One region of the Janthinobacterium sp. RA13 genome, then DNA from elsewhere that is predicted to be linked to it. Evidence: predicted binding sites of a transcription regulator. Region 1 holds the regulator's gene; each other region holds the start of a gene.
What was found. The regulator FNR, encoded in region 1, switches genes on or off when oxygen is low (the NO sensors DNR and NnrR bind a similar motif). The targets are predictions, from matches to a motif close to TTGATNNNNATCAA.
Positions count from the first base shown of each region.

Region 1 (7,844 bases):
CGCAGGCGGCCAAGTTGGTAAAGATGAGCTACAAGGCGGCCTGGGATGCCATCGACGCGATGAACAACCTGGCCGGCGAACCGCTGGTCGAGCGCCTGACGGGCGGCAAGGGCGGCGGCGGCACGCGGCTGACGCCACGGGGCCGCCAGCTGGTCGACAATTTCCGCATCATCGAGCGTGAGCATGCCCGCTACCTGCGCCAGTTGGGCAGCCAGGCCGAAGGCATCGCCGACGATCTTTTACTCATACGGAGAATGGCCATGAAAACGACGGCGCGCAATCAATTCCTGGGCAAGGTGGCCGAACTGAAACAGGGCGCCGTCAACGACGAAGTCACCCTGGAATTGCCCGGTGGCCAGCACATCGTGGCCATCGTCACGCAGGGCAGCAGCGCCAGCCTGGGCCTGGTGCCGGGCGCGGAAGCGTTTGCGCTGATCAAGGCTTCGTCCATCATCCTCGTGGCCGACAGTGAAGGCGCGCGCTTTTCCGCGCGCAACCAGCTGGCCGGCACGGTCACGCGCGTGCAGACGGGCGCCGTCAACACGGAAGTGGTGCTGGACTTGCCGCGCGGCGGCACGATTGCCGCCATCATCACGAATCAGAGCAGTACCGACCTGGGTATCGCGCTTGGCAGCAGCGTGACGGCGATGTTCAAGGCGTCGAGCGTGATTCTGGGCGTACCCGCATAAGTGCGTAGGTCGGATTAGCGCTTGCGCGTAATCCGACATGATCCGCCAACAATGTTGTCGGATTACGCGGCGTGCCGCCGCTAATCCGACCTACCTTTTTAATCTTTCAGCCGCGACAACCAATCCCCCGCCGCCGCCAGCGCCAGTTCCAGCTCCTGCGCCGTGTGCGCCAGCAGCGCCGGCACCTCATCAAGGCGGCCCGCATCGATGGCTTCCTCGGTGGCGAACGCGGCGCGGATCAGGCGTTTCGTGCCCAGGGTGCCGACGGAGCCGCGCACGCTGTGCAGGATGCGCGCCACGTCGCTGTGGCGGCCAGCCTGCAACGCCGTTTCGGCGTCGCGCACGGGCGTCATGCCCTTGTTCAGCGCGTCTTCGACCATGCGCCGCAGCACGCCGCGCCCCTTCGCGTCGCGCCCCATCACGCGCATCAGCGGCGCCATGGAAAACACTTCCTCATCGGCGACGCGTGCCGGCTCGGCCGTTTGCACTTGCGGGCGCTTGGGCAGGTGGCGCAGGATGACTTCCATCATCTCTTCCACCACGACGGGCTTGGCGATGAAATCGCTGATGCCGGCCGTCATGCAGCGCTCGCGCTCGGACGCCAGCACGCCGGCCGTCATGGCGATCACGGGCAGGCCCAAGCGCAGTTCCGTGCGGATGATGTGGGTGGCGCTGAAACCGTCCATGACGGGCATCTGCATGTCCATCAGCACGATGTCGTAGCGCAGCGCTTCCGTGCGCAGCCGTTCCACGGCTTGCAAGCCGTCGCCCACCACGTCCAGGGTGGCGCCCATGTGTTCGAGGATGCCGCGCGCCACGGCCTGGTTCAAATGATTGTCTTCCACCAGCAGGAAATGCACGCCAGCCAATTCCGTGCCCAGCGGCTGGTGCAAGATGCGCTGTTCGCCGCCGTCGTCCTTGGCGATCAGCGCCTGGTGCAGGGCATCGAACAGGCTCGATCCCGTGATCGGCTTCATCAGCACGACGTCGGCCTCGGCCGCGCTGGAGATTTCCTCCAGGTGGTTGCGGGCGAAGGCGTTGACCATCACCACGATGGGCTGGCGCTGGCCGCTGGCCGCCTGGCGTATGGCCTTGGCCGTGGCCAGACCGTCCATGACGGGCATGTGCCAGTCGGCCAGCACCACGTCGTACGGTTGCTGCTGCGCCAGCCGTTCGCGGTACAGTTCGATGGCGGCAAAGCCGGAGTCCACTTCGTCGGCCAGCCAGCCCCACGCCTCGATCAGCTTGACGATCAGTTCGCGCGTGGTGCGGTTGTCGTCGGCCACCAGCAGGCGCAGCTGTCCCAGAGCCGGCGTGCGCCGCGTTTCCGCCGGTTGCGCCAGCATCTCGAAGGGCACGCTGAACCAGAAGCGGCTGCCCTTGCCTTCGCTGCTGGCGACGGCGATATCGCCGCCCATCATGTGGATCAGCTGCTTGCTGATGGCCAGGCCCAGGCCCGTGCCGCCGAAGCGCCGCGTGATGCTCTGGTCACCCTGCGAAAACGCGGCGAACAGCTGCTGTTGCTGCAGTTCCGTCATGCCGATGCCCGTGTCGCGCACTTCGAAGCGCAGCCAGGCGCGGCCGCTCTCGCTCTTGCTCTCGGCCAGGCTGACGGCCACCACCACTTCGCCGCTCTCGGTAAACTTGATGGCGTTGCCGGCCAGATTGACGAGAATTTGCTGCAGGCGCTGGGCGTCGCCCACGAGGCGCCGCGGCACGTCGGGTTCGACGGCGATGGCCAGTTCCAGCTCCTTTTCGCCCGCATTCATCGTCATCGTCGTGGCCAGGGTATTCATGACTTCGTCGAGGTCGAATTCGACGGGCGACAATTCCATGCGGCGCGCCTCGATCTTCGAATAGTCGAGCACGTCGTTGAGGATGCCCAGCAGCGACTGGCCCGCCACTCTGACCATGGTCAGATACTTGCGCTGTTCCGTGTCGAGTCTGGTATTGCCCAGCAAATACACCATGCCCAGCACGGCATTGAGGGGCGTGCGGATTTCATGGCTCATGTTGGCCACGAAATCGCTCTTCGCGCGGTTGGCCGCCTCGGCCCGGTCGCGTTCCTGCTCCAGCTCCGCCGCGCGCGCTTCGAGTTCCTGCTGCAGGCGGTCGCGTTCGCTCATCAGACCGTTGAACGCTTCCGTCAGTTCGCCGATCTCGTCGCGCTGCTGCACCGGCACGGGGGTAAAACGGCTGCCGCTGTTGCGCAGGGCCAGCAGGGTGTCGCGCAGGCGCACCAGCGGCGACAGCAGGCGCACGGTGACCCAGCCCAGAACAAAGGCGGCCAGCAGCGAGGCGAGGATGCTCCACAGCACCAGCCGGTACAGCACGCCATCGAACGGTTCGAAGGCATCGTCGACGGGCAGCGAGCTGGCCAGCAGCCAGTTCACCGATTTCAGGCGCTTGAAACTGTTGACGGCCGTGATGCCGCGGCTGTTGGTGCTGACCATGCTGCCTTCGCCATCTTCCTTCAGCAGCTGGGTCGTCGTCAGATTGGCGTTCGGCTGGCGCGGCTGCAGCAAGCGGCTGGTATCGGGGTGCAGCACGTAGCGCGGCACGGCGCCGCGCGTGAGGATGAAGTAATAGCCGCTCTTGCCGACCTTTTCCGAGCGCAAACGCCCCAGCAGGTTGTCCTTGTACAGGCGCAGCACGCCGATCACCACGCCGGCCACCTGGCCATCGGCGGTGAGCACGGGCGCCACCATCTGCACGATGGGCATGCCGCTCGATTTACCGAGCATCGGCTCGGTGATCATGGGCTGGCGCGTGCGCAGGACGGTCTGGAAATACTCGCGCTCGGCAACATTGATGCCGGCGCGCCCCGGCACTTCCGGCATGTCGGCCACGACGGCGCCTTGCGCGTCGAGCACCAGCACGTCGTCGAACAGCACCAGCATCGAGCGGCGCGAATAGTATTCGCGCAATTGGGCGGGCCGGGCGATCAGTTCCGGCGGCTGCTGCCGGGCCGTCAGGGTGACGATCTGCAGCAGCATGCCCAGCTTGTCGTCGAGCTCGGCAGCGGTGCGGCTGATCAGGGATGACTGCTGGCTCAGCAGTACTTTAGTGAAATCGTCGCGCATGTGCTGCACCTGGATCATGGTGACCAGCGCGATCATGGCGATCGAGGTCAGGCTGGTGGCCAGCGCGACTTTTGCTTTGATGCCGAGAGGCTTCATGATTTCCTTTTCAGTACCGGGCGGCACAGGCGGCAGATAATGCTGTCAGGAATTTTCCTATCAATACCCCAGCTTGGCAAGCGGCGCCGCGCAAATTGCCCTCCCCGCATGGGCTTTTGACGATGTTGCCATATAATTAAAGTCGGAACGTCGTTTATTCAGCGAAATTGCCGTGAAATTGGCACACGGCAACCCTGTATGCAGTAAACTTGTTGTTGCATTTTCTAAAAGGTACCGACATGACTGAAGCGCTACTCACTCCAACCTTGCCTACAGTGAACGTGGAAGCGTTGCGTGCGCGATGCTCGACCTGCAGCATGCATCAATTGTGCCTGCCGATGGGCCTCGATATGGGCGACATGGACAGGCTGGACCAGATCATCGGCCGCCGCCGCAAAATCGTGCGCGGCGCCTCGCTGTTCCGCATCGGCGACTCGTTCCAGAACCTGTACGCGATCCGCCTGGGGCACTTCAAGACGTACCAGATCAATCCGGGCGGCGAAGAGCAGGTGACGGGTTTCCAGATGGCCGGCGAACTGCTGGGCATGGACGCCATCAGCGCCGACCGCCACCACTGTAATGCGGTGGCGCTGGAAGACAGCGAAGTGTGTGAAATCCCGTTTTCCAGCCTGGAACAATTGCTGGGCAATATGCCGACCCTGCTGCGCCATTTCCACCGCATGATGAGCCAGGAAATCACGCGCGAGCAAAGCGTCATGCTGTTGCTGGGCAATATGCAGGCGACGCAGCGTTTTGCCGCCTTTATCGTCAACCTGGCGTCGCGCTACGAAGCGCGCGGCTATTCGAGCAGCAAATTCCAGCTGCGCATGTCGCGCGAGGAAATCGGCAACTACCTGGGCCTGACCATCGAAAGCGTCAGCCGTTTATTGTCGAAATTCAAGAAGGAAGGCTGGCTGCGCGTCTCGAACCGAGAAATTGAAATCTTGCAGCCGGCAAAACTGAAGGCCATCACGGCCGGTACCGACGTCTGCAAATAAGGCTTACAGTTCCTCGTCGGCGTGCAGCGCGATGCTGCGTTGCAGCGGCCAGGTCCAGATGCCGGACAGGCGCCACTCGCGCTTGTCGTTTTCCACCAGCACTTGCCAGCGGCTGCGCTCGAGCATCGGCAGCGCCACCGAGAAATTGCCGGCCGCATCGGGCCGCACCAGCAGCTTGATGTCCTTTTCCGGCAGCGTCGCATGCGCCAGGTGCAGCTGCAGCGGACCCTGGTAAGCTTTGCCGAAGCTGTGCACGGAACCACTGAGGCGCGCTGACGCCACGTCGTAGGACAAACTGGTAGCCATCGCCAGGTCGCTGGCGATCGTGTCGCGCTTCAAATCCTGGTTGATCGCCTTGCCCTGCTTGTAATAGTCGCCCACCACCAGCGCATCGGGTTGCGTAAACGCGATATAGCCCATGAAGCTGCCGACGACCACGGACAGGCCGGGACCGATCATCAGCAGCCATGGCCAGCGATGCTTGTACCAGGGATCGGCGGGGGCTTGCAGTTTCAGACTGTCGGACATGGTGATTCTCCTGTGTAAACGGCCAGTCCCCATGCGGGGACCGGCCTTCCTGCTTTAACGCGGCACGATGAATACCGCGCTTTCACGCACATGCAGCGAGGGGTTGTCCAGCGATTGCAATTCGATCGCAATCTTGTTCGACCCCTTCTCGCCGACGCCGTGCGGCACGCGCAGGCGGATCGGCCAGCCCAGCGTTTCCGTCGGCTGCAAGGTCACTTCTTCGCGCGTCAGCAAGGTCAGGCCCGGCAAGCCGGAAGCGCTGATCTTGAAATGCTGGCTTTGCTCGGACGTGTTCATGATCTGCAGGCGGTAGACGTTTTCGATCATGCCGTCTTCCACTTCGCGTCCCATCGAACCGCGGTCGCGGATCACATCCATTTTCAGGGGTGTGCGCAGGGCCAGCGAGGTACATACGGCGATGATGATCAGGGCCAGGATGGAAGTGTAGATCAGGACGCGCGGGCGCATGGCGCGCTGGCGTATCTGCTTCGAATTGAAGTTGTTTTCCATCGCATGGTCGGTGCTGTAGCGTATCAGGCCACGCGGCCGCTCGACCTTGTCCATCACGCTGTTGCAGGCATCGACGCAGGCGGCGCAGCCGATGCATTCATACTGCAGGCCGTTGCGGATATCGATACCGGTCGGACACACCTGCACGCACAGGGTGCAATCGATGCAGTCGCCCAGCTTGTCGTTGTTGCCGGCCTTCTTGCTCATGGCGCCGCGTGGTTCGCCGCGCTTGGCATCGTAGGTGATGATCAGGGTGTCCTGGTCGAACATGGCGCTCTGGAAGCGCGCGTAGGGGCACATGTATTTGCACACCTGCTCGCGCAGCCAGCCCGCGTTGCCGTAGGTTGCCAGGCTGTAGAACAAGACCCAGAACCATTCCCAGGGACCGAAGTTCAGGGTGGTCACCGACTGCGCCAGTTCCTTGATCGGCGTGAAGTAGCCGACAAAGGTAAAGCCCGTCCACAGGGCGATGGCGCCCCATGCCAGGTGCTTGGCCGTCTTCTTGAACGCCTTGCGCACGGAGGGGCCCTGCTTGTCGAGGGCCATGCGCGCGCTGCGCGTACCCTCGATGCGGCGTTCGACCCACAGGAAAATTTCCGTGTATACCGTTTGCGGGCAAGAGAACCCGCACCACACCCTCCCGGCAATGGCCGTGACGAGGAACAACAAATACGCACAGATGATCAGCAGGGCCGCCAGATAGATGAAATCCTGGGGCCACAGCACGACGCCGAAAATGTAGAACTTGCGCGTGGTCAAATCGAACAGCAGGGCTTGCCTGCCATTCCAGGTCAACCACGGCAAGCCGTAGAACGCGAGCTGGGTAAGCCATACGCATACCCATCGCCAGGTAGCGTAGCGTCCTTTGGCCTCGCGAGGGTAGATTTGCTCGCGGGCCGCATACATCTTGATGACTTGAGGTTCCATTTTTACTTGGCGGGTGCCTGCGGATTCGACAGACTCCAGACATACGCCGACAGCACGTGTACCTTGGATTCGCCGAGGAAATCGCTGAAGGCAGGCATGGTGTTGCTGCGTCCCTTGCGTACGGTTTCCATGATGGTATCGGCGCTGCCGCCGTACAGCCAGGTCTTGTCCGTCAGGTTCGGCGCGCCGAGCATCTGGTTACCCTTGGCATCGGCGCCATGGCAGGCCATGCAGGCGCCAAACTTGGCCTTGCCCAGCACCGACTTGACGGGATCCGAGGTCGAACCGGACAGGCTCAGCACATAATGGGCCACGTTTTCGACATCCTTTTCGGAGCCCAGGGCGGCGCCCATCGGTGGCATCTGCCCATTGCGGCCGTGCAGGATGGTGGTCTTGATGATGTCGGGTTCGCCGCCATACAGCCAGTCCTTGTCCGTCAGGTTGGGGAAGCCCTTGTTGCCGCGCGCATCCGAGCCGTGGCATTGCGCGCAGTAGGTCAGGAACAGACGCTGGCCGATGGCTTGCGCCTGCGGATCGGCGGCCACCGTCTTCAAGTCCTGGCTCAGGTACTTGTTGAACAGGGGACCGTAGTCGGCTTCCGCCTTCTTCAGCTCTTCCTCGTACTGGCCCGTCGATTTCCAGCCCAGGCTGCCGGCATAGTTGCCCAGGCCTGGATACAGGAACAGGTAGGCCAGCGCGAAGACGATGGTGATGTAGAACAACCACATCCACCAGCGCGGCATCGGCGTATTAAGTTCCTTCAAGTCCTCGTCCCAGACGTGGCCCGTGGTGCCGTCGGCAGGGGCGCCCTCGACCACTTTGATTTTCGACTGCGAGTACAGCAGCACGCCGCAGCCGATGATGCCCAGCAGGGACAGCACGACGATGTAGATATTCCAGAAGCCATTGGTAAAGTCAGCCATGGTGATGCTCCTTCGCCAGATTCATCTCGGCCTCGGCCGGATAGTCGAGCGCGTCATCGGCGAACGGCAGGCGTGCCGCCGCGTCGAAGT
Region 1 is NZ_JQNP01000001.1:4,246,798-4,254,641, reverse strand. Features, by position in the region: gene FG13_RS18760 (TOBE domain-containing protein) at 1-689, shown strand, start outside; gene FG13_RS18755 (response regulator) at 788-3,868, opposite strand; gene fnr (fumarate/nitrate reduction transcriptional regulator Fnr) at 4,108-4,866, shown strand; gene FG13_RS18745 (FixH family protein) at 4,870-5,394, opposite strand; gene ccoG (cytochrome c oxidase accessory protein CcoG) at 5,449-6,831, opposite strand; gene ccoP (cytochrome-c oxidase, cbb3-type subunit III) at 6,834-7,754, opposite strand; gene FG13_RS18730 (cbb3-type cytochrome oxidase subunit 3) at 7,747-7,844, opposite strand, start outside.

Region 2 (7,844 bases), 1.3 Mb from region 1:
CGCTCGACGACCTGCAGGTCGAACGCATCGACCATGGTGTGCGCTGCCTGGAAGACGCGGAACTGACGGCCCGTCTGGCGCGCGAACAGATCGCGCTGACCGTGTGCCCCTTGTCGAACACCAAGCTGCGCGTGTTCGACCAGATGCATGACCATAACCTGGTGCAATTGCTCGACGCCGGTCTGCTGGTGACGGTGAACTCGGACGATCCCGCGTATTTCGGTGGCTACATGAACGACAATTTCGACGCCATCTTCGACGCCTTGCCGCTGGGCCTGTCCCACGCGCAACGCCTGGCGCGCAACGGTTTCATCGCCGCCTTCCTGACGCAGGCGCAGAAAGACGCGTTTCTCGCTACCGTCGATGCGTATTTCGCGCAGCACGCCGCCGCCCACGGCATCGCGCAATAAATCTACCGGAAGACCCGCCGCCCATGTTCCGCCTCTCCCTGAAAATGACCGGCCGCGACTGGCGCGCCGGGCAACTGCGTTTCCTGCTCGTTGCGCTGATCGTCGCCGTGGCGGCCCTGTCGGCCGTGGGCTTCTTCGTCGACCGCCTGCGCGCGGGCCTGAACCGCGATGCGCACCAGCTGCTGGGGGCCGACCTGGTCATCAGCGCCGACCAGCCCGTCAATGCGGCCTGGCGCGCTGAAGCGCAGAAGCGCGGTTTTATTTTGGCCGACACGGTGACGTTTCCCAGCATGGCGCAGGCGGGCGAGGGCGAGCAATCGCTGTCGCAACTGGCGTCCATCAAGGCCGTCTCGCCCGGCTACCCGCAGCGGGGCAAGCTGAAAATCACGACCACATTGAGCGAAGCACAGGATGCCGTCGGACGGCCCACGGACCAGGTGCCGGCGCCCGGCACCCTGTGGGTCGATGCGGCGATTCTGTCCAGCCTGAACGCCAAGCTGGGCGACACACTCACCTTGGGCGACAAGGCATTTACGGTCACGCAACTGATCGCCAGCGAGCCGGACCGTGGCGCCTCCTTTCTGAACTTCGCGCCCCGCGTGATGCTGCCCCTGGGCGACCTGGCCGCCACGGCGCTGGTGCAGAACGGCTCGCGCGTATCGTACCGCTTGCTGCTGTCGGCGCCGCCCGCCAAGGCGGCCGAGCTTGCGCAATATCAAGCCTGGCTGGAAGGCCAGATCAAGACGCAGGCGATCAAGGGCGTGCGCATCGAATCGCTGGAATCGGGCAGCCCGCAAATGCAATCGACCCTGGACCGCGCCGACCGTTTTCTTTCCCTCGTCGGCTTGCTGTCGGCCATGCTGGCGGCCGTCGCCGTGGCCATGGCCGCGCGCCGCTTCATGCTGCGCCACCTGGATGCGTGCGCCATGTTGCGCTGCCTGGGCTTGACGCAAAACCAGGTCACGGCCATGTACGTGATCGAATTCCTGCTCGTCGGCCTGGCCGGCAGCGTCGTCGGCGTGATGGTGGGTTTCGGCGGCCACCTGGTGCTGCTGGAGTTGTTGGGCAAACTGGTGCAAAGCGACTTGCCGCCCGTGTCCATGCTGCCCGCGCTGCAAGGCGTGGCCACCGGCATGCTGCTCTTGCTGGGTTTTGCCCTGCCGCCGATTTTGCAGTTGCGCAATGTCCCGCACAACCGCGTGATTCGCCGCGAGCAGGAGCCGCCGCAGGCGCTGGCCGTGGCCACGTATGGCCTGGGCATCGCCGCCTTTGTCGTGCTGCTCTTGTGGCAGGCGGGCGACGTGAAACTGGCGCTGCTGACGGCGGCCGGTTTCCTCGGCGGCTTTGCCCTGTTCGGCCTGGCCGGCTGGCTGGGCATCAAGTCGCTGAAAACCCTGCGCGGCGCCTTCAATCACCAGGGCTGGCGTTTTGCCGTCACGTCCTTGCAGCGCCGGCCGGGCGCCACCGTCATCCAGGTGGTGTCGCTGGCCCTGGGCCTGATGGCCTTGCTGCTGCTGACGGTGGTGCGCGGCGACTTGATGGTGGCCTGGCGCAACGCCACGCCGCCCGATGCGCCGAACCGTTTCATGATCAATATCCTGCCGGAACAAAAAGACCCGATTGCCGCGCGCCTGGCGCAAGCCGGCGTGGCCAACGCGCCCCTGTATCCGATGATACGCGGGCGCCTGGTGGCCGTGAATGGCAACACCATCACGGAAAGCACCTACGAGGATGACCGCGCCAAGGGCCTGGCCGACCGCGAATTCAATCTGTCGACGATGGCCACGATGCAGGAAGAAAACAAGCTGGTCGCCGGCAAATGGTTCGGCAATGCGCCCGGCGCGCCGGCTGAAGCGTCCGTGGAAGAGGGCATCGCCAAGACCTTGAAGCTGAAACTGGGCGACAAGCTGCGCTTCGACATCGCCGGCCAGCCCGTCGAAGCGGCGATCACGAGTTTGCGCAAGCTGGAATGGGGCTCGATGCGCGTCAATTTCTTTGTCATCATCAATCCGGCCGCCATGGCGGACACGCCGCAGACGTGGATCACGGCGTTTCACTTGCCGCCGGCGCAGGCGGACCTGGGCAATGCCTTGTTGCGCGACTACCCGAATCTGACGGTGGTCGACGTGGGCGGCGTGCTGAAACAGATACAGGGCGTGCTGGACCAGGTGGTGACGGCCGTCGAATTCCTCTTCGCCTTCACTTTGGCTTCGGGCTTGCTGGTGCTGTATGCGGCGCTGATGGGCTCGCAGGACGAGCGCACGCGTGAAGCGGGACTGCTGCGCGCCCTGGGCGCCACGCGGCGCCAGCTGGCGCAAGCGCAGCTGATCGAGTTCTCGCTCGTCGGCGCGCTGGCCGGCTTGCTGGCGGCGTCGGGCGCGGCCGCCATGGGCTGGGCCCTGGCCACGTACCAGTTCAAGTTCGCCTGGAGTTTTGCGCCCGGCGTGTGGGCCTTCGGCCTCTTGGCCGGCGCCCTGTGCGCGATCGCCGGCGGCTGGCTGGGCTTGCGCAATGTTTTAAAACATCCGCCGCTGCAAACCTTGCGCGAAGGCTAAACCTGAACGCTGTCGTCCGCCTGCGCGCGTAAAAATTGCGCGTAGGACATGACCGGTTGGCCCAGCTGGTGTGGCGGCACGTCGAACAGGGCCCAGAAATACGTCACGCGGCCCAGGCAGATGGTGGGCGCGGCGCAATAGCGGAACCAGTTTTCGCCGATGTGTGCCGCGTACATGCCGTCGCTGTCGGCATCGGAAAAGTAGGGAATCACGCGCATTTCCAGCAAGGCCAGCAGCAGGGATTCGGGCGCATCGCTGTCGCGCGCCATTTCGTACTGCGTGTGCAGGCTGCGTTCCGTCTCGATGATCATCAGCCTGGCCTGGCCGTCGCGCGTGAAAAACAGGATGCCGCTGGGATTGGGAAAAATATAGTATTCGACAAAACCATGGCGCCGGCACAGCTCGTGCACGACGGCGGCCAGCGCTTCGTCTTGCAGGAAAGTGTAGTCGTGCAGCATCAGCAGGTCGCGCACGGTGTCCGATTGCTGCAGGAAAAATTCGCGCTGCAGGGCATGGACTTCCTGTTCCAGGATGTCGAGCGCATCGTCGTCGCTCTTCTTGATGTAGCGGTCGATCAGGCCCCGGTTGAAGGCCGTCACGGCCACCTTTTCATCGGCCGCGCCCGTAAATAAAATCTTCTTGCACGGTAAGTCGCGCACGGCCTGGCAAAATTCCAGGCCATTCATCTGCGGCATCGAATAATCGACCACCAGCACGGAGGGCACGGCAAAGCGCTGCGCCTGGCCGCTGATGCGCCAGATACGCTCGATGTCGAGCGCCACGTTGCACTGGTCGGGCGGCAGGTTCTGCGTGTCGAAATTGACGTGCAGCGGCGTTTCGCCCGGTTGCGCGCTCTGGCGCAGCCAGTGCAAGGCGCTGCTGGTGTCGTGGAAGGTCTTGCGCGCCAGGCCGGGATCGAGCTGGAACGCCAGGCTTTTCAGGAAGGAATCGCTGTCGTCGATCAGGACGGTCAGGGTCGGATGGGTGTAGACGGGCAGTTGCATGCGTCACCTTGCGGGGAAAGAGGATTGGAAGCGGGCCGGCATGGGCTGGGGAAACTCCAGGATGAAAATCGCATACGCGTGCTCGCGCGACACGCAGCGGATGCGCGCCTGCCAGGCCGTGACGATCTGCTGGCACAGGGCCAGGCCGATGCCGCTGCCGTTATGTACGGGATAGGAGTAAAAACGCTCGAAGATCAGCGGCAGGCGATTCTTCGCGATGCCGCAGCCCGTGTCGATGAACAGCAGCCTGGGCACGGGACGGGCGCCGTCGATGACGATGCGCACTCGTCCCTTGCCGGCCCGCTGGATGGCTTTCAGCGCGTTTCTCAGCAGGTTCAGCAGGATCACCACGCACAGTTCGTCCTGTCCCGCGAACTGGAAGTCGGCGCGCACGTCCACCTTGACGCTGCTGCGCTGGCTGTTGCCGGTAAATGGGTAGCGCTTGAGCACGGAGCTGACCATGGCCAGCATCGATAGTGCCTGGCTGGGCTGGAGGTTGCGGTTCACGGCACTGGCGCTCATCAGGAACAAATCGATCATGTGCTGCATGTGGCGCACTTCGAACTGGATGCGCGTCAGGGCTTCCTGCAGCGGGGGCATGTCGTCCACCTGGCCGGCCAGCTGCGGCAGCAGCCGGCGCATGCCACGCACATTGGCCTCCACGCTGGTCAGCGGCGTGCGCAGCTCGTGCGCCACGGAACCGAGTCCGGCCGCCAGGCCTGCCAGCCGTTCCCGTTCCAGCACCTTGCTGCCCACTTTCACCACGGACAGCGCGGCAATGGTGAACCAGTGCACGGGCAGTTGCTGCAGCACTTCACGCTGCAGCAGGAAGCCGCCTTCCCCTTGCAGGATGACGGCGAGGCAGGCGGCGCTGGTGCCGATCAGGTAGGCGCGGCAAGCCAGTTTCGTTTCGAAATGAAACAGCACGACCAGCCCGATCAGCAGCGATTCGCTCCAGATGGACGAAGCATGGTTCATCACAAACATGAAGGTAAAGAAGAAGGGCAGGATGTAGCTGAGCGCGAACAGCAGGTAGCGCGACAGCCAGCGGGCCGAGAAGCGGCGGGCAAACAGACCGGCGACGCAGATGCCCACGCCCGTCAGGCGCAAGGTCAGGTTTTCATAAGCTTGCGGAAAAAAGTAATGCCACAGCAAATAGTACAGCGGCATCGCCACCGTGCCCACGGCGGCCAGCATGGCGACCCTGCCGGCCAGGTTTTCATGCGGCATGCGCTCATGCAGCAGCGAATGGAGCAGGCGCCTGCGCCAGTATGTCCATCGTGCTTGCAATTGCTGCGTCATGACTCTGCCTTGATTCTCTTCAGAACATTATCATCGCGTAAATTTTCCTGGTTGAACGGTTATCTCGCCGGACATTGATATACGTCAATGGATGGGTCGGCTAGACGGTCAAGGCTTTAATCCGCAGCAAACATTTCCCTAGGAGAAAACTCATGACCATCGCTACCAGCTTGCCCATCCCATCGTTCGCCCGTGCCGAACACTGCCTGCCAGACTACATCGTGCGGCGCATGGATGCGCATCACATCACGCGCATCGAAAAATTGCTGGGCGGCCAGCATCCCCACGCCTGGCAACCGACACCGGCCCATGCCATTTTCCTGGCCGGCAACGACTATCTGTCCATCGCCGCCGAGCCGGCGCTGGTGGCAGCCCAGGTGGCGTCGCTGCAGGCAAATGCGGGCGGCCTGCTGATGTCGGCCGTGTACTTGCAGGAAGGCAGCGAACAGCACCGGCTGGAAAGCCGGCTGGCCCGCTACATGGGCTGCGAGGACGGCATCCTGGCGCAGTCCGGCATGGCGGCCAACGTGGGGTTGATCCAGTGTATCGCCAGCCCCGGCATTCCTGTCTACCTCGACATGCAGGCCCACGCCTCACTGTGGGAAGGCGTGCTGTCGGCGCAGGCCCAGGCCGTGCCCTTCCTGCACAACGACATGACGCACTTGCGGCGGCAAGTGGAAAAACATGGCCGCGGCGTGATCGTCGTCGATGCCCTGTACAGCACCAATGGCAGCCTGGCGCCGCTGCTGGAACTGCTCGAAATCGCCGAGCGCAGCGATTGCGTGGTGGTGGTCGACGAGTCGCACTCGCTGGGCACGCATGGCCCGCAGGGCGCGGGCCTGGTGGAAGCATGGGGCCTGGGTCATCGCGTGCATTTCCGCACGGCGTCGCTGGCCAAGGCCTTCGCGGGCCGGGCCGGTTTCATCAGCTGTTCCAGCCGCTTCAAGGGCTATTTTTTGTCCGAATCGCGGCCCGCCATCTTCAGCTCCTGCCTGCTGGCGCATGAGCTGGCGTGGCTGGGCGCGGCGCTCGATTTCATCATGGCCGCCGATGGACGGCGCGCCACCCTGCAACGCCATACGCTGCAGGTGCGCGAAGGCTTGCGCGAACTGGGCTACAACGTCAGCGATGGCACGGAGCAGATCGTGGCGTTGGAGGCGGGCGGCGAACCGGCCACCCTGGCACTGCGCCAGGCGCTGGAACGGCAAGGTATTTTCGGCGCCATGTTTTGCGCCCCGGCAACGGCGAAGAACCGCGCCCTCGTGCGCCTGACCCTGAATGCGGGACTCGACGAGGCGGCCATCGACCGGGTGCTGGCGGGCTGCGCCGCCATTCGCGCCGAAGCGGGCGTGGAACAGTGGCAGTCGACGCGGCGCCTGCGCAAGCTGGCGCTCGTGTAAGCGGCTGGCCGGCTGGCAGCGTCAGCCGGCCAGCTTGCCGAGGATGGCCGACAGCGCCGCCAGTTGTTCCGCCGGCGCGTCGTGCAGCAATTCGCGTCCCACCGCCTGCGCCGTGGTGCTGGCATGTTCCAGCAATGCCAGGCCGGCGGCGGTCAGCACGGCATAGCCGACGCGCGCGTCGCGCGCATCGGCCTGGCGCGCCACCAGGCCAATCTTTTCCAGCGGCATCAGGGAGCGCGTGACGCCAGAGGCCGTCAATGCCAGGCGCTCGGCCAGGTCGATGCGGCGCAGCCGCGCACCGGGGGCGCGCTGCAGCTGGTACAGCAATTGATAGTCGCTGAAGCTCAGGCCATGCAAATTGCCCAGGGTGCTGTCGAAGCGGCGCACGATGAGCGCCTGGGCGCGCGCCAGGCGCAGGCAAAAGTCCAGCGCGCCATCGCCGTCCGGCGAGAGGGGAGTGTGATCGTTCATGCCATCCTTTGTTTTGCTGCGAAGTGCTTGAGTACGCAAGTGTAATGCACCGCAGCTCAATACAGTGGCTGACCCTGTTCCAGCCAGTGCGCGTGGTGCAGATCCAGCAGGGCGCTCAGTTCGGCGTCCGCATCGAAGGCGGGATCGTCGGGAAGCTTGAGCGTATCGATGACCGTGCAGGAAAAGGCCGCCGCGCCGTCGCGCCGCCAGTCCGCCTGCAGCGCCGCATTGCGGTGCTTGCCCAGGTTCAGTTCGAAGCGGTGCCGGTTCAGCATGCCGGGCGCGTTGCGGCTGCTTTCAAGCAAGGTGCGCCCGCTGGGCAAGTGGCGCAGGGCGATGATGCCCAGCGGCGGTGGCTGTTGCCGGTAAGCAGCTTTCAGGGCTGCTTGCTGTGTTTTATCCATAGTAAAACTTTCTCAAGGTTGAATGACGCAATCGGCTTCCCCGATGCGGGGGATGCCGGTCAGCAGGGCGGCGGCCACGGCGGCCGCCAGCAGCAGGGCGCCGCCGCCGCAGAACAGCTCGCCCACGGTGACGTGGCGCAGCAGCGCGCCCGTGGCGGCCGCCGACAGCGGCGCCAGGCCCAGGAAGATGCCCATGAACAGCGCCATCGCCCGGCCCAGCATGGCGGGCGCCACGCGCCGCTGTATCCACGTAAAGATGGCCACCTGCAAGTAACCGCCCAGCAGCCCCGTCACGGCC
Region 2 is NZ_JQNP01000001.1:2,933,823-2,941,666, reverse strand. Features, by position in the region: gene FG13_RS13035 (adenosine deaminase) at 1-410, shown strand, start outside; gene FG13_RS13030 (ABC transporter permease) at 434-2,965, shown strand; gene FG13_RS13025 (response regulator) at 2,962-3,969, opposite strand; gene FG13_RS13020 (sensor histidine kinase) at 3,973-5,271, opposite strand; gene cqsA (alpha-hydroxyketone-type quorum-sensing autoinducer synthase) at 5,424-6,671, shown strand; gene FG13_RS13010 (MarR family winged helix-turn-helix transcriptional regulator) at 6,693-7,142, opposite strand; gene FG13_RS13005 (GIY-YIG nuclease family protein) at 7,199-7,546, opposite strand; gene FG13_RS13000 (MFS transporter) at 7,559-7,844, opposite strand, start outside.
Region 2: the regulator FNR is predicted to act here: its motif matches at 5,346-5,359, upstream of cqsA (alpha-hydroxyketone-type quorum-sensing autoinducer synthase).

Region 3 (7,844 bases), 710 kb from region 1:
ACGATCAGTTCGCCGGCGTTTTTTCATTCCAGATTTTCAGCATGTCGGGCGATGCTTCCGAACGGATGCCATTGTCCGTCAGTATCGATTCCGTCGCCGCCAGCATGTCCTTGCGCGGCACGACGACCATTTCCGCATCGCGCTGCTGGAAGCGGAACGTCAGCAGCTCATCCGTCTGGTCGCGCAGCAAGGCCACCAGGTGCGCCAGGCTGCGCACGCGTACGCCATTGACGGAATCGACGACTGAGAAGAAACGCGTACTGTAGCCATTCATCAGCTTGTGCGGGAAGAAGGGCGCGGCGATCACCACCAGTTCGTCGCGCTCGCTATCGGGCGCATCGCCGCGCCGCGTGGCCAGCGGATTGCCGGCAAACGCCATGCCGCCCAGGATTGCCGGGTTGCCATTGGGCGCGGCCATGAATTCCGTCGTGGCGCGTGAAAACACCATCGGGCCGAAGATGAAATAGGATGGGTAATTGCCCTGCAGGCCGGCGATCAGCATCGGATGCGCGGCCGAGACGGGCACCTTGATTTTCAGGGGCGCACCCTGGCGCACCACCGTCAGCGGCAATTCGCCGTCTTTCGCCAGCTGCTGCACCCGGTACTGGAAGCGCACGCGGCTGTTGGCATTCAGCTTGACCATGCCCTGGTTATCGATGGGAAAGTCGCCGATATGCGTGATGACATCCCACTCCTTGAGCGGATAAGCCGCATCCTTGCTGGCCGGCGACATCACGACGGCGCCCTCGACGCCCTTGGCCAGCTTCAGATAGGTGCGCAGCGCGGGGTTTTCCAGTGTTTGCGTCACGTCGCGCATGGCCGGCTTGCCCTTGGGCGCGCCACTTTCCTGATCGCGCAGGAACAGCTCGATTTCCTCGTTGGGGATGATATAGCCGATATTTTGCGCATTGAGCATGCCGGCAAAGGCCAAGCCGATCATCTTGTCGCCGGCAATCACGGGGCCGCCGCTATTGCCCGGATTGATGGCCGCATCGATCTGGATGCGCAGGCCAGAGACGGGAAAGTTGTAGCGCACGAATTCGATGCGCGAGACGATGCCCTTGGTGATCGACAATGAGGTGCCGCCCGTCGGATAGCCATATGCCAGCACGGCATCGCGCACGTCCGGCAAGACATTCGCGCGCGGCACGGCTTTGTGGCTGGAAAAAAAACTGTCGTCGTCGATTTTCAGCAAGGCCAGGTCCATGCCACGCGAGATGGCCAGCACGGTCGCAGGGATCTTGTCGCCGGCGCCATTGGCCTGGATCTGCACCTGGCTGGCATAGCCGACCACGTGCGCATTGGTGAGGATGCGGCGGCCTTCGATGACGACGCCGGAACCCGTCACCTCTTGCGGCGCGGCCTTGCTCCAGGGTTTATAGGGGTCCGGCCCGCGCAGGGTGGAAAACACCTTGACGACGGAGTTTTCCAGGGCGGAAGCACTGGCGCTGGCGGCCGTCTCGGCGGCCAGCGCACGCACCGTCATCAAGGGGCCAAGGGCCAGTATCAGCAAGATACGGCCCATCAGGGTGAAGCACGGACGAGTTTTCATTGAGCTTGTTGGCAATGGAAGGGAAGTAAAATTATATATTGAATAATTTCAACTTCATTACACTTTGTCCATCTTTGCCGAAGAAGTCCTCTAAACTCCTCTCGTCATGCGGGCAAGGGCGTCACGCCCAAGGCCGGCACGGCCGTCTGTGCGCCATTCATCACCATGGCCAGGAAGGTGTAATAGCCATTGATGCCCATCAAGTCGACCACGCCGTGCTCGCCAAACAGCGCCAGCGCCCGCGCATACGTGGCGTCGCTGACCCGCTTGTTCTGCTGCAACTCGATGCAAAAGTCGTGCACGGCTTGCTCATCTTCTTTCAAGGCAAGCGGCACGCGCCGTTCAGCAATGGCGTCCACGGCCGCTTGCGCGATGCCGTTCTGCACGGCCAGGGGCGCGTGTATGGCCCACTCGACTTGCTGGTCCCACTGGCGCGCCGTCACGAGGATCGCCAGTTCCGACAGCCGCGTGCCGATGGCGCTGCGGTAGCGCAAATACTCGCCCATGCGCTGCGCCGTTTCCATCAGCTCGGGGCTGCGGATCAGCGGCACGAAGGGGCCGTACAGCGCCCCGCGCGGGCCATCGATGATGGCTTGCGCGGCCGCGCGCTGCTGCTGGTCAAGCTGGTCCAGCGGCAACGGCGGCAAGCGGTCGATATCGCTACCGGCCATCAGGCAGTCCAGGCGACCACGTCCTGCTGCTGTTCGCCCAGGCCGGGGATGCCCAGGCGCATGCTGTCGCCTTTTTTGAGAAAACGCTGCGGCTTGCGGCCCTGGCCCACACCCGGCGGCGTGCCCGTGGCGATGACGTCGCCCGGTTCCAGTGTCATGAATTGCGACAGGTAGCTGACGATCTGCGCCACCGTGAAGATCATGGTTTGCGTATTGCCAGTCTGCATGCGCTTGCCGTTGACTTCCAGGTACAGGTCCAGGTCTTGCTCGTCGATGATTTCATCGCGCGTCACCAGCCACGGGCCGATGGGGCCGAAGGTGTCGCAGCCCTTGCCTTTATCCCATTGGCCGCCCCGTTCCAGCTGGAACGAGCGCTCGGAGATATCGTTGACGACGCAATAGCCAGCCACGTATTTCAGGGCGTCTTCTTCGCTCACGTATTGCGCGCGCGTGCCGATGATCACGCCCAGTTCCACTTCCCAATCCGTCTTTTTCGAGCCTTTTGGCAACACGACATTGTCGTCCGGGCCATTCAGGCAAGTAATGGCCTTCATGAAGACGATGGGTTCGGCCGGGATAGCCATGCCGGATTCGGCCGCGTGGTCCGCGTAGTTCAGGCCAATGCCGATGAACTTGCCGACTTTCGCCAGCGGCACGCCGAAGCGTGGATTGCCGCGCACCAAAGGCAAGGTCTTTTCGTCGAGCTTGGCCAGCTTGCGCAGGGCTTTGTCGGACAGTTGTGCGCCGTCAATATCGGCAATCACGCCGGACAGGTCGCGCAGTTTGCCTTCTTCATCGATCAGGCCCGGTTTTTCCTTGCCTGGACGTCCATAACGAACGAGTTTCATAGTCTTCCTTGGAGTTGATCATTGCCGCTGTGCAGGCTGCCATTTTACCGGATGGTCCGGCACGCCTGCAGCGGTGAATGAAAAACATCGCAAGTCCCGGCAGTTGCAAGGCCGCCAGCACGCCAAACGCGACCTGGTAGGCCTGCGGCGGATACTGCTGCTGGCTGTTCAGGGGCCAACAGCCGAGGATCAGGCCAAAGCCCGCCTGCACCAGGAAAGCGCCCGTGAAAATGAGCAGATTGAGGCAGGTGGCCGCCCTGCCCGTCAAGCTGGCCGGCATGCTTTGCGCGACGATCGCATATTCGAGGCCCGTCACCGTGCCCAGCAAGGTAAACAGCACGGACAGCAACGACAGGCTGGGCACCACATTGCATGCCATCGCCACTTGCACGGCGACAAACAGGACGATGCCGGCGCCCGCCACTTGCATGGGTTCAATCGCGCGCCTCCCGGCCCATTCCGTCAGCATGCCCATGCCGATGGCGCCGAAGATGACGGCCGCCATGCCCAGGTACAGCAGATACGCCACGTTGTCATCGGACAAGCCGCCCACATCGGCCAGCCAGCGGCCTATCCATAAACCCTGCACGCCAAAGAACACCGTGTGCGGCAGCAGGATCAGCGCGATGGTGCGGCGAAAGGCCGGGTCACGATAGACACTCCACACGCTGACCTTGCTCATGGTTACGGCAGGCGCGAACATGGCCGGCGACAGCAGGCGGATCAGCAAGCCGATGGCCAGCGCCGCCAGCGCCAGGCCCAGGAAGACGCCGCGCCAGTCCGTATAGTGCAGGGCCAGCTTGACGGGCATGGTAGCCGTGGCCGCGCCCAGTCCGCCCACGGCGATCAGATAGCCATGCACGGACGGCAGGCGGGCTGGGGCGATGGCGCACGAAATCGCTTTCACGGCGGCCATGAAACAGCCGCCCAGGCCCGCCCCCATCAAGGCGCGCGCCCACATCAGTTCGGCAAAGCTGTGGCCCCGGCTGAACAGCCACACTCCCAGCGCTGCCAGCGCCAGCAGCCACAGTTGCACCGTGCGGGGGCCGTAGCGATCCAGCGCCATGCCAACCGGCAATTGCACCAGCGCAAAGGCGAGAAAAAAAGCGCTGGTCAGCAGGCCCAGCTGGGCTGGCGTCAGGGCGATGGCGCCCAGCAACTCGGCCGTCAGCACGGCATTCACGCCGCGCAGCAGGCACGACAGGTAATGCCCGAGCGCGAACGGCAGGAACACGAGGCAAAACACGGCCACGCCGGAGCGGGAAAAAGCGCCGGCGCCGTGCATGCTCAGGCGGCCTTTGCCAGACGGATGACTTTATGCGGCACGTGCGGCACAGGCTCATCCGTTTCAAAGAAAAACTTGTCGTGGCCAAAGGCCGGCTTCAAATCATCCATCCACGTCGCTTCCGCATCGAATTTCGCATAAAACGGCCGCCGCACCCAGTCCGGATTGCGCGCCTGCAAAAATTGCAGGGCAAACAGTTTTTCGCCATTGATGGTGACTATGCCGTCGATGACGATCTTGCCAGGGAATGCACTCATGGACGGTCCGCGCACCGTGCGCGACAGGCCCGACACCATCTGGTAGGCGGCCTGGAAAACCTCGTGCGCCTTTGCCAAGGGCAACTCGAAATAGCCGCGCGGCCCCGTGTCACGTTCGACGAACATGTAATACGGAATCGCCCCCAGGCGCGTGCCCGTCTGCCACAACTCGGCCCAGCTTGCCGGATCTTCATTGATGTGGCGGATCAGCGGCCCCTGCATGCGCAAGGTGGCGCCCGTGGAGACGATGCGTTTCACGGCTTGCTGGGCGATGTCCTGGCGCAACTCAACGGCGTGGCTGTAATGGCCCATCACGGCCAGGTTCTTGCCCGCCTTGACGACGCGCTCGAACAGGCGCATCAAGTCGTCCGCATCGCGGTCGGACACGAAGCGCTGCGGCCAATACGCCACCGCCTTGGTGCCGATGCGAATGTTCTGGATGTGTTCCAGACCCGGCGCCAGCAGCGGCTCCAGGTAGGCGGCCAGTTGCCGCGTGTTCATGATCATCGGGTCGCCGCCCGTGATCAGCACGTCCGTCACCTCCGGGTGCAGTTTCAGATAGGCGGCCAGCTCATGCGATTCGCGCGCATCGAACTTCATGTCGTCCATGCCGACGAACTGGGGCCAGCGGAAGCAGAAGGTGCAATACGCGTGGCAGGTCTGGCCCGCGCTGGGAAAAAACAGCACCGTCTGCGCATATTTATGCTGCAAGCCGCGCACGGGCGCATCGTTGACCTTCGGCACGTTATGCGTCATCTGGCCAGCTGGGTGGGGATTCATGCCCAGGCGCAAGCCATGCACATAGGCATCGATGGCAGCCTTGTCCTGCTTGACCAGCACCAGGTCGCGCAAGTGCGCGTACTGCTCGGGTGGCAGCATGTCGCGGTGGGGAAAGACGAGGCGATAGATGGGGTCGTCAGGAATATTGTTCCAGTCGATCAGCTGATCGAGCACATATTCATTGGTGCGAAACGGCAAGACGTGCGACACCACTTGCACGGCTTCACGCTGCTCTTCCGGCAGCCATTCCCACTGCCGCGCCTGTTGAATGGTCTGCCGCGTATACGGCTTGAACTTGGGTGAAAACGGCTCGGTAATGGGTGCGGACACGATAAGCTCCTTGCCTGTAAATAGCGATAACTTGCATGAAATCAGCCCTACATCGTCCAATTCCAGCCTCTCCCCCCTCATGCCAGACCCGCCCGGCATGCTGTGAAAGTCATCATAATTCTTGCCGTTCGGAACCAAATTGCTACATATCAACAAGCCGTCGATACGTTGCATGCTGCCTACAAGCAACACCTTAGTTTGTTCCATCGCAATTTGAGGGAAGCGTCGGCGACGTAAATTACGACTTGGCAACATATCCCTCGATATCACAAGGAGCTTTCATGAAACGCTTATTCACGGGTAGCCTGCTGTGCCTGGCATTTGCCGGCGGCAGCGTCAGTGCCGCCGTCGAACCAACGGAAAAAGACGCCATCGCCATGGCCGAACGGGGCGCCGCCTTCATGAAGGCGCATGGCAAGGAAGAAATGATGAAGAAAATCACGGCGAAAGACCCGGACTTCGTGCAGGGCTCGCTATACGTGGACATGCGCGACATCAAGACGGGCATCGTGCTGGCCCACCCCATCAATCCTTCCATCGTGGGCAAGGATTTGACGGATGTGCCCGATGCGAATGGCAAGAAATATCGCCGTGAAATCATTGAACTGGCGCAAAAACAAGGCAAGGGCTGGGTCGATTACCAGTACAAGAATCCCACCAGCGGCAAGATCGAACCGAAGACCACGTACATCCTGCGCGTCAACGATGTGGTGCTGGAAGCGGGGATCTACAAAAAATAAGGCAGGGGCGGCGCGCATGCACACCGCGCGCCGCCTGCGGTGTGAACAGCCATAGCCAGGAGTCAAGCATGCTCAATCAATTACGCATCGGACCAAAATTATTGCTGGCGCCCATACTGGTCTTGCTGTTGCTGATACTCAGCTCGACCGGCGCATGGTATGGCATGGTGCGGCAAAATGCCTCGCTGGAAAACATGGTGCGGGTGCGCATCACGCATTTGAAGGCGGCCGCCGATGTACTCGGCGAAGCCAGGCAGGTGCATGGCAATATGTACCAGTTGCTGTCGTGGACCAATGGCAGCTTCGCCAAGGCCCGCCTCGATGCACTTGAACAACAGATCAAGGTGCGCCACGCGGCCATCGGCACCCAGCTGACCACGCTGCGTTCCACGGCCACGGGCGCCGAGCGCACTTTGGTCGATGCGGCCATCGCAGCGCTGGCCGGCTATCGCAAGGCAGTGCTGGAAACCATGGAAATGGCGCAGATGGATCAATCGATCGCCACCAATTCCATGCTCAAGGCGGAAACGCAATTTGGCCAGTTCAACACGCAGCTGGCGCAACTGTCCGCTCTGGAAACGACGCTCAGCAGCCAGGCCCATGCGACGGCCAGCGCCGAGTTTCGCACCTTGGGCTGGAGCCTGCTGCTGACGGTGCTGCTGTCTATCCTCGTCTCCATCGTCGTGACCATGCTGGTGCGGCGCGCCATGCTGGTGGAAATCCGCGGCATTGCCGACGCCGTGCAAGACCTGGCGGCGGGCAAACTGACGGCCGGCGCGCCCAAGCAGGGCAATGACGAAATCGCCGCCACCTCGCGCGTGCTGGACCAGACCATCGCCCACCTGAACCAAACCTTGCGCACCATCATGGACGCTGTGCAATCAATCGACACGGCCTCGCACGAAATTGCCACCGGCAACCTGGATTTATCGGCGCGCACGGAAATGCAGGCCAGTTCGCTGGAAGAAACATCGAGCGCCATGGAAGCGCTGACGCAAGCCGTCAATGACAACGCCGACAATGCCCAGCTGGCTTGCGAGCTGGCGGGACAAGCATCCACCCTGGCTGTGCAAGGGGGCGCGTCGATGCAGCAGGCGGTGACGACGATGGCGACGATACGCGCCAATTCGCGCCAGATCGTGGATATAATCGGCGTGATCGACGGTATTTCCTTCCAGACCAATATCCTCGCGCTGAACGCGGCGGTGGAAGCGGCGCGCGCAGGCGAACAAGGCCGCGGCTTTGCCGTGGTGGCGTCCGAAGTGCGTACCCTGGCGCAGCGCTCGGCGCAGGCGGCCAAGGAAATCAAGACTCTGATCGCCACCTCGGTGACCACCATCGATGGCGGCAGCGTGGCCGTGCAGCAAGCGGGCGACAGCAT
Region 3 is NZ_JQNP01000001.1:3,539,648-3,547,491, forward strand. Features, by position in the region: gene FG13_RS15720 (S1C family serine protease) at 5-1,552, opposite strand; gene FG13_RS15725 (carboxymuconolactone decarboxylase family protein) at 1,657-2,223, opposite strand; gene FG13_RS15730 (fumarylacetoacetate hydrolase family protein) at 2,223-3,071, opposite strand; gene FG13_RS15735 (MFS transporter) at 3,016-4,356, opposite strand; gene FG13_RS15740 (KamA family radical SAM protein) at 4,359-5,723, opposite strand; gene FG13_RS15745 (cache domain-containing protein) at 6,005-6,463, shown strand; gene FG13_RS15750 (methyl-accepting chemotaxis protein) at 6,532-7,844, shown strand, end outside.
Region 3: the regulator FNR is predicted to act here: its motif matches at 5,863-5,876, upstream of FG13_RS15740 (KamA family radical SAM protein).

Region 4 (7,844 bases), 800 kb from region 1:
TCCTGGCCATGAGTAGATCACTTGGTTTCGGGTCTACACCCAGCGACTGATCGCCCTATTCGGACTCGATTTCTCTACGGCTTCCCTATATGGTTAACCTTGCCACTGAATGTAAGTCGCTGACCCATTATACAAAAGGTACGCAGTCACGGAACAAGTCCGCTCCTACTGTTTGTATGCACACGGTTTCAGGATCTATTTCACTCCCCTTCCGGGGTTCTTTTCGCCTTTCCCTCACGGTACTGGTTCACTATCGGTCGATTACGAGTATTTAGCCTTGGAGGATGGTCCCCCCATATTCAGACAGGATGTCACGTGTCCCGCCCTACTTGTCGTACGCTTAGTATCACCGGTCTGATTTCGAATACGGGACTATCACCCGCTACGGTTCCTATTTCCAGAGGATTCTTCTATCAGTCCGACTATCACGTACAGGCTCTTCCCATTTCGCTCGCCGCTACTTTGGGAATCTCGGTTGATTTCTTTTCCTGCAGCTACTTAGATGTTTCAGTTCGCCGCGTTCGCCTTGCATACCTATGTATTCAGTATGCAATACCCTAAAAGGGTGGGTTGCCCCATTCGGAAATCTGCGGATCAAAGTGTGTTTGCTCACTCCCCGCAGCTTATCGCAAGCTACTACGTCCTTCATCGCCTGTAATCGCCAAGGCATCCACCATGTGCACTTATTCGCTTGTCCCTATAACGTTAGCCTCTGATTACCTAAATAATCAAAGAGCGCTACAGGGATAAGAAAGTACAACGTTGTTGCTTGTTTGTTGATACATACAATCATTACCCATCGATTTGCCTTTTACGGCAAACCGATCAATAAATAATCTTTACTTCTTCCAGATTGTTAAAGAACGAAACAGCTTTGATCGCTAAAAGATCAAATCTAAACCGGGTCTGTTTGACTGGCTTACATTTGTACTTTCGAGTAAAACTTTGGTGGAGGATGACGGGATCGAACCGACGACCCCCTGCTTGCAAAGCAGGTGCTCTCCCAGCTGAGCTAATCCCCCGGGAATTTTTACTGGTAGGGCTGGTTGGACTCGAACCAACGACCCCCGCGTTATCAACACGGTGCTCTAACCAGCTGAGCTACAGCCCCAACGCGGAACTACTACGACTACTGTTTCTTCTTAATTAAACAGCCGATAAGTGTGAACATTTGATGCGTGAATCATTACTGATTCGTGCAAACTCTAGAAAGGAGGTGATCCAGCCGCACCTTCCGATACGGCTACCTTGTTACGACTTCACCCCAGTCACGAATCCTACCGTGGTAAGCGCCCTCCTTGCGGTTAAGCTACCTACTTCTGGTAAAACCCGCTCCCATGGTGTGACGGGCGGTGTGTACAAGACCCGGGAACGTATTCACCGCGACATGCTGATCCGCGATTACTAGCGATTCCAACTTCATGCAGTCGAGTTGCAGACTACAATCCGGACTACGATACACTTTCTGCGATTAGCTCCCCCTCGCGGGTTGGCGGCGCTCTGTATGTACCATTGTATGACGTGTGAAGCCCTACCCATAAGGGCCATGAGGACTTGACGTCATCCCCACCTTCCTCCGGTTTGTCACCGGCAGTCTCATTAGAGTGCCCTTTCGTAGCAACTAATGACAAGGGTTGCGCTCGTTGCGGGACTTAACCCAACATCTCACGACACGAGCTGACGACAGCCATGCAGCACCTGTGTACTGGTTCTCTTTCGAGCACTCCTCAATCTCTCGAGGATTCCAGCCATGTCAAGGGTAGGTAAGGTTTTTCGCGTTGCATCGAATTAATCCACATCATCCACCGCTTGTGCGGGTCCCCGTCAATTCCTTTGAGTTTTAATCTTGCGACCGTACTCCCCAGGCGGTCTACTTCACGCGTTAGCTGCGTTACCAAGTCAATTAAGACCCGACAACTAGTAGACATCGTTTAGGGCGTGGACTACCAGGGTATCTAATCCTGTTTGCTCCCCACGCTTTCGTGCATGAGCGTCAATCTTGACCCAGGGGGCTGCCTTCGCCATCGGTGTTCCTCCACATATCTACGCATTTCACTGCTACACGTGGAATTCTACCCCCCTCTGCCAGATTCTAGCCTTGCAGTCTCCAATGCAATTCCCAGGTTGAGCCCGGGGATTTCACATCAGACTTACAAAACCGCCTGCGCACGCTTTACGCCCAGTAATTCCGATTAACGCTTGCACCCTACGTATTACCGCGGCTGCTGGCACGTAGTTAGCCGGTGCTTATTCTTCAGGTACCGTCATTAGCAAGAGATATTAGCTCTCACCGTTTCTTCCCTGACAAAAGAGCTTTACAACCCGAAGGCCTTCTTCACTCACGCGGCATTGCTGGATCAGGCTTTCGCCCATTGTCCAAAATTCCCCACTGCTGCCTCCCGTAGGAGTCTGGACCGTGTCTCAGTTCCAGTGTGGCTGGTCGTCCTCTCAGACCAGCTACTGATCGATGCCTTGGTAGGCTTTTACCCTACCAACTAGCTAATCAGATATCGGCCGCTCCACGAGCATGAGGTCTTGCGATCCCCCACTTTCATCCTTAGATCGTATGCGGTATTAGCGTAACTTTCGCTACGTTATCCCCCACTCTAGGGTACGTTCCGATATATTACTCACCCGTTCGCCACTCGCCACCAGAGCAAGCTCCGTGCTGCCGTTCGACTTGCATGTGTAAGGCATGCCGCCAGCGTTCAATCTGAGCCAGGATCAAACTCTTCAGTTTAATCTCTGTTACTTTGCCCTTTTACAGGCACCATCATTGCTGATGGGTCGCTCACTCAAAAAACTGACAGGCTACTTCCGAAGAAGTATCCTATTTCATTATTTCTTGTGAACATTTGATATTTTAAGTTAGACGCCAATCCGAAGATTGACGCTGCACTTACATCAAATGCCCACACTTATCGACTGTTAATTGTTAAAGAACTGTATTCGGTACTGCTTTCGCGCTATCGACAAAGCGTTGTGTTTGCCAGCTGCGAAGAAGGAAGAGTATGAAGCGTTTGCAGCATTTCGTCAACCTTCTTTTTCTCCCCGCTTTTACTCTGCAACACCATGTTTTGTGTGCGTCGTTTTGCGAGGAGGCGAATCATATCAAAGACCGTCGAAGTTTGGCAAGCGCTTTTCCAGGAAAGCGTGCATGCCTTCTTTTTGTGCAGGCGTACCGAAGGCGGCCTGGAACAGACGGCGCTCGTAGGCGACGCCATCGGTCAAGGTGGTTTCAAAGGCACGGTTGACGCAATCCTTGATCATCATGGCCACCGAGGTCGGCATGGCGGCAATGGTCCTGGCGGCAGCCAGGGTTTCTTCCAGCAATTTATCGGCCGGCACCACGCGCGACACGAGGCCGATGCGTTCCGCCTCGGCGGCGTCAATGGTGCGCGCCGTCAGCAGCAGATCCATGGCCTTGGCCTTGCCGATGGCGCGCGGCAGACGCTGCGTGCCGCCCGCGCCTGGCGTGACGCCGACCTTGATTTCCGGCTGGCCGAATTTGGCGCTGTCGGCCGCGATCAGGAAATCGCACATCATGGCCAGTTCGCAACCACCCCCGAGCGCATAACCAGCCACCGCGCCCACCACAGGTTTGCGCACGCGCAAGATATGTTCCCAGTTGCGGCTGATGTAACCTTGGGTAAAGGTGTCCGGATAGGTGTAATCGGCCATGGCCGCGATGTCGGCGCCGGCGGCAAATGCTTTTTCGCTGCCCGTGAGCACGATGCAGCCGATATTCTCGTCCGCATCAAACTTCAGCAAGGCGTCGCCCAGCTCATTCATCATGTTGTCGTTCAAGGCATTGAGCGCCTTGGGGCGGTTCAGGCGGATGACCGCCACTTTATCCTGGATGTCGATAATCAGGTCTTCGTATTGCATAGTGTCTCCTCTCGATGAACGGTGCAACGATTGTAGCGGCTAACGGCAGCGGCGCGGCAGGTGCGCTGCTATTATTGTGAGTCCGATCATCTTTATCGAGCAGCGTATTTTCTCTCCCCTCTTCCAGTACTGCGCCCGTTACCTGCGCGGCGACGGCAGCGCCGCCAGCGTCAATTTCCGTCGCCTGTGGTTCAGCAACGGCCTCAATTGCTTCGGCGCCCAGATCACCTCGCTGGCCCTGCCCCTGTGCGCGGTATTATTACTACATGCGACGCCGGAACAGATGGGCGTGCTGGTCGCGCTGCAGGCGCTGCCGTTCGCCCTGTTCGGCTTGCCCGTCGGCGTACTGCTGGACCGACGCAGCAAGCACCCGATCATGCTGTTCAGCGAAAGCATGTCCGGCCTGGCCTTGGCCAGCGTGGCCGTTGCCTATTGGTGCGGCGTGCTGTCGATGCCATGGTTATATATAGTGGGGTTCATCATCGGCACGGGCTTCGTCGTCGGTGGCGGCGCCGAACAGGTGTTTCTGACTTTCCTCGTGGGCCGCGACGGTTTGATCGATGCGCAATCGAAATTTGCCGCCACCGAATCGGCTTCGCGCCTGATCGGCCCCGGCCTGGCCGGCGTGCTGGTGCAAGTGTTGTCGGCGCCTGTCGCCATCCTGTGCACGGCTTGCGGCTATCTGGTTTCCGTCTTCAACTTGCGCGCCATGAGCGTGCGCGATCCACGTCCCGCGCCGTCTGACAAGCACGCCTTGCGCGACATCGCCGATGGCTTGCTGTTTGTCTGGCGCGAGCCGCTGCTGCGCGCGCTGGCCTGGGGTGCCGGCATCTGGCATTTCCTGTTTTACGCCAGTATGGCCTTGACCGTGCTGTTCGCCACGCGCGACCTGGGCATGAGTCCTGGCGTGCTGGGCATGACGCAGATGCTCGGCGGCGCCGGCGTCTTGCTCAGCGCCTTCATCGTCAAGCCGCTGACGCGCCGCTACGGCGCCGGCCGCACCATCCTGATCGGCCTGGCATCAACCTCGCTCTGCTTTGCCCTGACACCAACGATACCCGCCGCGCTGTTTGGCAGCGCGGCCGCCAGCGCCGTGGCCTATGCCATCTTGATGTTCTTTTTCGATTGCGGCGTGATGCTGTTCTTTATTCCCTACCTGGGCTTGCGCCAGAAGGTCACGCCCGACCCCATGCTGGGCCGCATGACGTCGACCATGCGCTTCCTGACGGTGGCGACGGCGCCGCTGGGCGCGCTGGCCGCCGGCTGGGTAGCGGAACACTTTGGCGTGCGCAACGGCCTGGCCTGCATCGCGGCTGGGAGCATTGTGTTGACCGTCGCCATGGTGTGGGGCACGCCGCTGCGTAGCGTGCGCACCTGAAGCGGTGAACGGGCATACACTGGCAAAAGATTGCTTTGGCGACACTATTCACGCCAAAGCCTGTGAGGTTTGATTTATATCAAGGTTTTAATTGATGTAAATCCATAAGCTGTCTTACATCACTTGAGGAGCACGCTATGTTTAACACCATCTTATTTCCCACCGACGGCTCGCCGTTGTCCGACAAAGCCGCCGAGACCGCCCTCGCCTTCGCCCAATTGAACAAAGCCAAGCTGGTCGCCATCAGCGTGGTGCAGCCTTTTCCGTTCTCGCCGATGGCCGATGGCGGCATCGTGCTCGACGCCAGCCTGTATGAACAGCAGATGCAGGAAGCGTCGCAACGCGCCATCGACAAGATCGGCGTAGCGGCAAGCGCCGCCGGCGTGCCTTTCGAAGGCGTGGTGGCCGTGTCGCCGAGCCCGCACGATGAAATCGTCAATGCGGCGCAAACCTACCATTGCGACATCATCCTGATGGCCTCGCATGGCCGCAAGGGCTTGAACAAGTTGTTCGTGGGCAGCGAAACGCAAAAAGTGCTCGCGCATACCCATCTACCTGTCATGGTCTTGCGCTAAGCGACACCACGAACTGCCCGGCGCCGCGAGAAACTCAGCGCGCCGGTGCCTGCTTCGGCAACAACACCCACACGGCGCCGCTCTGCTTCATGCGGCCCGCATTCTCGGCCGCTTCCGCGCCAAAGCCAAAGAAATAATCGACCCGGATCGGCCCGCGAATGGCGCCGCCCGTATCCTGCGCCATCACCAGGCGCTGCATGGGAATCTCGCTATTGGCTTGCGTGGTGGACAGGAACACGGGCGCACCCAGCGGCAGGAAGCGCGAATCGATGGCCACCGAGCGCTGCGGCGTCAGCGGCACGCCCAGCGCGCCCTTCGGCCCCACTTTCGGATCGGGCAGGCGCTCTTCCTTGAAGAAGACATAGCTGGGATTGGCGTTGAACAATTCATCCTTGCGCGTGGGATGGCCGGCGATCCACGCCTTGATGCCCTGCGCGGACGCCTGGCTCAGGGTCAGCTCGCCCTTGTCGACCAGGTAGCGGCCAATCGATTTATACGGGTGGCCGTTTTGATCCGCATAGGCCACGCGCACGGTTTCCTGCGTATCGGTCAGCTGCACGCGCCCCGATCCCTGTACTTGCAGGAAGAAGGCTTCGACTTCGTCATCCACCCACAGCAATTCCTTGCCCGTGACGGACGTGGCGCGCTCGATGTCGGCGCGGGTGGCGTACGGCACCACCTTCTTGCCCACCAGCTTGCCCCGCAAGCGCATATTCTTCAGTTCCGGATACACGCCCGACAAATCCACCGAGACCAGGTCGTCAGGCACCTTGTACAGCGGTGTCTGGTATGGACCACCGCGCTTGCGCGCGCCATGCAGCAAGGGTTCGTAGTAACCGGTCACCAAGCCAGTATTGGCGCCATCGGCGGCCACCACTTGATTTGGCACAAAGAAAGTCTCGAAAAACAGGCGGATGGCCTTGTCGCTGTCCGCATTCACCTGGCGCGCGATCGTGCACGATTCCTTCCAGTCCGGGCGCTTGACCAGCACGCCGCACGACGCCATGAACGCGGGCCAGGCGGCGCGCATGTCGTCGCGGGCCCAGCCAGGCAAGGCGGCAAACTTGGCGGGCACGAAGGTGGGCGCCGCCACATCCGTGGCATCCTTGGCGTCGGCCGGCTTGGCCGGAACCGGCTTGACGACGGTCGGCGCGATGGGTGGCGCCTTGCCGCTGGCAGCGGGCGGCGCGGGCGGCGTGGTGCAGGCGGATAGAGCAAGCGCGACGGCGCCGATTGAAACGGGTAGACTACCGCGTGTCAACAGACGGCGGGTAAATACTAAGCTGCGGGTAAATAACATAGGAGTGCGTATGTGGATCTTGATGATAGAGGCGCTGGTGGCGTTCTTCTTGCTGGCATTTATAGTCTGGTGGACCATGTATTCGGGCAAAAAGCCCGCACCGCCGGCGCGCAAGCAGCTCAGTGAAGAACAGGACGCCACTGAAAAACTGAAGTAAGGGGGCAAGCCCCCGGCGTTTCCTTAATGCAAGGTGCGCGGCACCGACAGCACGAATTCGGGGATCAAAGCTTCGAACTGATGGCCATCTTCGGCCACGCAAAAGTATTCGCCGTGCATCGAGCCTTGCGGTGTGCCCAGCATGGTGCCGCTCGTGTATTCGAACTGCTCGCCCGGCTGCAGCAGCGGCTGGTGACCGACGGCGCCCAGGCCGCGCACCTCTTCCACCTTGTTGTTCGCATCCGTGATGACCCAGTGGCGCGAAATCAGTTGCGCGCCCGCCGTGCCCGTGTTGACGACGCGGATCGTGTAGCTGAACACGTGCCGCCCCTGGTCCGGTGCCGATTGCTCGGGCAGGTATTGCGTCTTGACCGTTACCGTAAATTCATAAGTCGCCATCGTCATTCCTATTCAGACATTGCCAGTCATATTGTGTGTCGCGCGCGACGCATAGGCCATCGCGCGATGCGTATTCTGTGTTTCCCCATGCTTCAATGAGGCATGGTAACGGCGTCAGGCGTAAAATAGCGCATCTTCGCATTTTCTA
Region 4 is NZ_JQNP01000001.1:5,047,117-5,054,960, reverse strand. Features, by position in the region: rRNA gene FG13_RS22355 (23S ribosomal RNA) at 1-697, opposite strand, end outside; tRNA gene FG13_RS22350 (tRNA-Ala) at 947-1,022, opposite strand; tRNA gene FG13_RS22345 (tRNA-Ile) at 1,035-1,111, opposite strand; rRNA gene FG13_RS22340 (16S ribosomal RNA) at 1,210-2,740, opposite strand; gene FG13_RS22335 (enoyl-CoA hydratase) at 3,112-3,888, opposite strand; gene FG13_RS22330 (MFS transporter) at 3,965-5,266, shown strand; gene FG13_RS22325 (universal stress protein) at 5,404-5,841, shown strand; gene mltA (murein transglycosylase A) at 5,876-7,075, opposite strand; gene FG13_RS30735 (hypothetical protein) at 7,152-7,298, shown strand; gene apaG (Co2+/Mg2+ efflux protein ApaG) at 7,322-7,696, opposite strand.
Region 4: the regulator FNR is predicted to act here: its motif matches at 5,336-5,349, upstream of FG13_RS22325 (universal stress protein).